One region of the Streptomyces montanus genome, then DNA from elsewhere that is predicted to be linked to it. Evidence: predicted binding sites of a transcription regulator. Region 1 holds the regulator's gene; the other holds the start of a gene.
The links. The regulator HrcA, encoded in region 1, represses chaperone genes, less so after heat shock. The targets are predictions, from matches to a motif close to TTNGCACTCNGNNNNNCNGAGTGCNAA.
Positions count from the first base shown of each region.

Region 2: groL (chaperonin GroEL) is a predicted target of HrcA. The motif match lies at 1,018-1,044, and genes of this name have one in related genera.

Region 1 is NZ_VBZC01000093.1:20,227-22,625, reverse strand. It holds gene dnaJ (molecular chaperone DnaJ) at 1-760, opposite strand, end outside; gene hrcA (heat-inducible transcriptional repressor HrcA) at 761-1,777, opposite strand; gene FE633_RS43790 (MBL fold metallo-hydrolase) at 2,050-2,399, shown strand, end outside.
Region 2 is NZ_VBZC01000059.1:36,300-38,698, forward strand. It holds gene FE633_RS37230 (MoaD/ThiS family protein) at 1-205, shown strand, start outside; gene FE633_RS37235 (cold-shock protein) at 668-871, shown strand; gene groL (chaperonin GroEL) at 1,169-2,399, shown strand, end outside.

The sequences.
Region 1 (2,399 bases):
GCTCGTGGATCTCCACGTAGAGGTCACCGGCGGGCCCGCCGCCGGGGCCGACCTCGCCCTCTCCGGCGAGCTGGATCCGTGTGCCGTTGTCGACACCGGCCGGGATCTTGACCGTCAGGGTCCGACGGGACCGTACGCGTCCGTCGCCCGCGCACTCCGGGCACGGGTTCGGCACGACCGTGCCGAAGCCCTGGCACTGCGGGCAGGGGCGGGAGGTCATGACCTGGCCGAGGAACGAACGCGTGACCTGCGAGACCTCACCGCGGCCGCGGCACATGTCACATGTCTGAGCCGAGGTGCCCGGAGCGGCGCCCTCGCCGCTGCAGGTGGTGCACACGACGGCGGTGTCGACCTGGATGTCCTTGGTCGTCCCGAAGGCCGCCTCGTCGAGCTCGACCTCCAGGCGGATCATCGCGTCCTGGCCGCGTCGGGTGCGCGAGCGCGGCCCGCGCTGCGACGCGGTGCCGAAGAACGCGTCCATGATGTCCGAGAAGTTCCCGAACCCGCCGGCGCCGAAGCCGCCCGCGCCTCCGCCGCCCGCCTGGGTCAGCGGGTCACCGCCGAGGTCGTAGACCTGCTTCTTCTGCGGGTCCGACAACACCTCGTACGCGGCGTTGATCTCCTTGAACCGCTCCTGCGTCTTCGGATCGGGGTTGACATCCGGATGCAGCTCGCGTGCGAGCCGCCGGAAGGCCTTCTTGATCTCGTCCTGGGACGCGTCGCGGCGCACGCCGAGTACGGCGTAGTAGTCCGTGGCCACTTACGACTCCGCCAGGATCTGTCCGACGTACCGTGCCACCGCTCGTACCGCTCCCATCGTTCCGGGGTAATCCATGCGTGTCGGTCCGACCACGCCGAGTTTTGCTACTGCCTCGCCGCCCGAACCGTAGCCGACGGAGACCACGGACGTGGAGTTGAGTCCCTCATAAGCGTTTTCGTGACCGATGCGTACGGTCATGCCCGAATCCCCCGCCTCACCAAGGAGTTTGAGGAGGACGACATGCTCCTCCAAGGCCTCCAGGACGGGCCGGATCGTGAGGGGAAAGTCATGTCCGAAGCGGGTGAGATTGGCGGTGCCGCCGATCACCAGCCGCTCCTCGGTCTCCTCGACGAGTGTCTCCAGGAGGGTGGAGAGCACCGTCGAGACCGTACCGCGGTCCTCCGTCTCGAAGGCTTCCGGCAGGTCCTGCACCAGCTGCGGGACATCCGTGAAGCGACGGCCCGTGACCCGGCTGTTGAGCCGCGCCCGAAGGTCCGCGAGAGACGCTTCGCCGAACGGTGCCGGGCAGTCCACCATGCGCTGCTCGACCCGGCCGGTGTCGGTGATCAGCACGAGCATCACACGGGCCGGAGCCAGCGACAGCAGTTCCACGTGCCGCACCGTCGAACGGGTCAGCGACGGGTACTGCACGACGGCGACCTGACGCGTGAGCTGCGCGAGCAGCCGTACGGTCCGGCCCACGACGTCGTCGAGGTCCACGGCGCCGTCGAGGAAGTTCTGGATGGCCCGTCGCTCGGGCGCGGTCATCGGCTTGACGCCCGCGAGCTTGTCGACGAAGAGGCGGTAGCCCTTGTCCGTGGGGATGCGTCCGGCGCTGGTGTGCGGCTGCGCGATGAAGCCCTCGTCCTCCAGTGCGGCCATGTCATTGCGCACCGTGGCGGGCGACACCCCGAGGTTGTGCCGCTCTGTGAGCGCCTTGGAGCCCACCGGCTCCTCCGTGCCCACATAGTCCTGGACGATGGCGCGCAGCACTTCGAGCCTGCGTTCACTGAGCACCGCGCACACCTCCAGCTGGTCTTTCCCGCGTCCTTCGCTTGGCACTCAGTGCGTTCGAGTGCCAGCATCCCCGGCTCAAGTGTACGGCCGGTGGGTACGACCCCGGCAAGGCCGGGCCTGCGATGTCGGCCCGACGTGTGATGGTTTGTCCGGACCTGTCGGGAACTAGTCGGTAACCAGGTTCCGCTCTGCGGTGAACCATGCCCTGCTCTGCCGGGACCATAGAGCTAGCGTCGGTGTATGAAGGTGACTTGGGAAGGGCCGGCGCCGTGCTGAGTGTCGCCTGGGAGGCGTCGGGGTGGACGGAGCTGGCGCCTGGGATCGGGCAGCGGCGACTGCCCGTGTGGGACTGCACGGTCGGGCTCGTCGTGGGCGAGGGCTCCGCGCTCCTGATCGACGCCGGGTCGAGCGTGCGGGAGGGCGCGCGGCTGCGTGGCGAGGCGCGCCGGCTGCTCGGCGGCGGCCGGGTCACCCATCTCGCGCTCACGCATTCCCACTTCGACCATGTCTTCGGGGCGGCGGCGTTCGCGGGCGTCGAGGTCTTCGGTGCGGTGGGGCTGGACCGGGTCCTCGTCGGCGACAGCGACGAGCTGCGCGCGGACGCCGTACGCAACGGCGCCGA
Region 2 (2,399 bases), on a different contig from region 1:
GGGCGCGACTCTCGCCGAGGTCATCGCCGATCTGGAGAAGAACCACACGGGCATCGCCGCTCGCGTCCTGGACGACCAGGGCAAGCTGCGTCGCTTCGTCAACGTGTACGTGAACGACGACGATGTGCGCTTCGAGCAGGGTCTGGAGACGGCCACGCCCGACGGGGCCGGCGTCTCGATCATCCCGGCCGTCGCCGGAGGCTGACCGCCGACCGGGTTTCCGGGTACCGGGCCGGTTATTACCGACGGTAACGGCGAACACGCAGAGTTCATCGAATTGCCCTCTCCGTAAGAGAAACGGAGGGGGCAATTCTGCATGGTTGAGCGCGGTACAGTTGGGGAACCTGCTTCGCCCCGCACGCCGAACGCATATGAGTTCCTGCCGTAAGCCCGACAAGAAGCAGCCAAACTGCCCGGCCATTTTGAGCCGTTTGCGACATTTGTGGGCCCCGGCTTGCCCTGAATTCGGGCAAATTCTCCGCATACTCCCGATCGAGCGGTGTCCAGATTTCTCGTCCGATTGACCTGTTGCAGACGGCAGTTGGACAGATACATTCAGCCGCGGTCGACGCGTTCCGGCGCACACCCCCAACCGTTGGGGGGTGAGGTCTGACCCGGATCCACGAAGTGTGGATCTGTGCAAGGGCCAGTAATAGGGGAGTTAGGCATGGCTCAGGGCACCGTCAAGTGGTTCAACGCGGAGAAGGGGTACGGCTTCATCGCGGTCGACGGTGGTGCGGATGTATTCGTCCACTACAGCGCGATTCAGATGGACGGCTACCGCACCCTGGAGGAGGGTCAGCGGGTCGAGTTCGAGATCTCGCAGGGCCAGAAGGGGCCGCAGGCGGACATGGTCCGCGTGGCCGGCTGAAGCACGCGCCGACTGATCTGCAGCGACACGTTCTTCTTTGAAGGGCCCGCACCCCCAGGGGTGCGGGCCCTTCGTCATGCCCGCGCGCTCTTCCCGATCAATGGGAGGCGCTTGCACTCGAAGGGGTCGAGTGCTAATCATTGGCGTTAGCACTCTGAAGGTGAGAGTGACAACGAGGACCGGGTCGGTGAGGCCCGCAGGCCGGGTGGGGCAAGGAACCACAGGCAGGCAGGCCGTCCGTCGCGGGCGCCAGCGCGGTCCGGAGCAATCCACCCCAGTCCGGGAGGACCACTTCACATGGCCAAGATCATCGCGTTCGACGAGGAGGCGCGGCGAGGCCTCGAGCGCGGCATGAACCAGCTCGCGGACGCCGTCAAGGTGACCCTCGGCCCCAAGGGCCGCAACGTCGTCCTCGAGAAGAAGTGGGGCGCCCCCACGATCACCAACGACGGTGTCTCCATCGCCAAGGAGATCGAGCTCGAGGACCCGTACGAGAAGATCGGCGCCGAGCTGGTCAAGGAGGTCGCGAAGAAGACGGACGACGTCGCCGGTGACGGCACGACGACCGCGACCGTCCTCGCGCAGGCGCTGGTGAAGGAAGGCCTCCGCAACGTCGCCGCGGGCGCCAACCCGATGGCTCTCAAGCGCGGTATCGAGAAGGCCGTCGAGGCGGTCTCCGGTGCGCTGCTCGAGCAGGCCAAGGACGTGGAGACCAAGGAGCAGATCGCTTCGACCGCCTCCATCTCCGCCGCCGACACCCAGATCGGCGAGCTCATCGCCGAGGCCATGGACAAGGTCGGCAAGGAAGGCGTCATCACCGTCGAGGAGTCCCAGACCTTCGGTCTGGAGCTGGAGCTCACCGAGGGTATGCGCTTCGACAAGGGCTACATCTCGGCGTACTTCGCCACCGACATGGAGCGTATGGAGGCCGTCCTCGACGACCCGTACATCCTGATCGCCAACTCCAAGATCTCCAACGTCAAGGACCTGCTTCCGCTCCTGGAGAAGGTCATGCAGTCGGGCAAGCCGCTGCTGATCATCGCCGAGGACGTCGAGGGCGAGGCCCTGTCGACCCTGGTCGTCAACAAGATCCGTGGCACCTTTAAGTCCGTCGCCGTCAAGGCTCCGGGCTTCGGTGACCGCCGCAAGGCCATGCTCGGCGACATCGCCATCCTCACGGGCGGCGAGGTCATCTCCGAGGAGGTCGGCCTCAAGCTGGAGAACGCGACCGTGGACCTCCTGGGCCGCGCTCGCAAGGTCGTCATCACCAAGGACGAGACGACGATCGTCGACGGTTCGGGCTCGGCGGACCAGGTGTCCGGCCGCGTCAACCAGATCCGCGCCGAGATCGAGAACTCCGACTCGGACTACGACCGCGAGAAGCTCCAGGAGCGCCTGGCGAAGCTGGCCGGCGGCGTGGCCGTCATCAAGGCCGGTGCCGCCACCGAGGTTGAGCTCAAGGAGCGCAAGCACCGCATCGAGGACGCCGTCCGCAACGCCAAGGCGGCCGTCGAGGAGGGCATCGTCG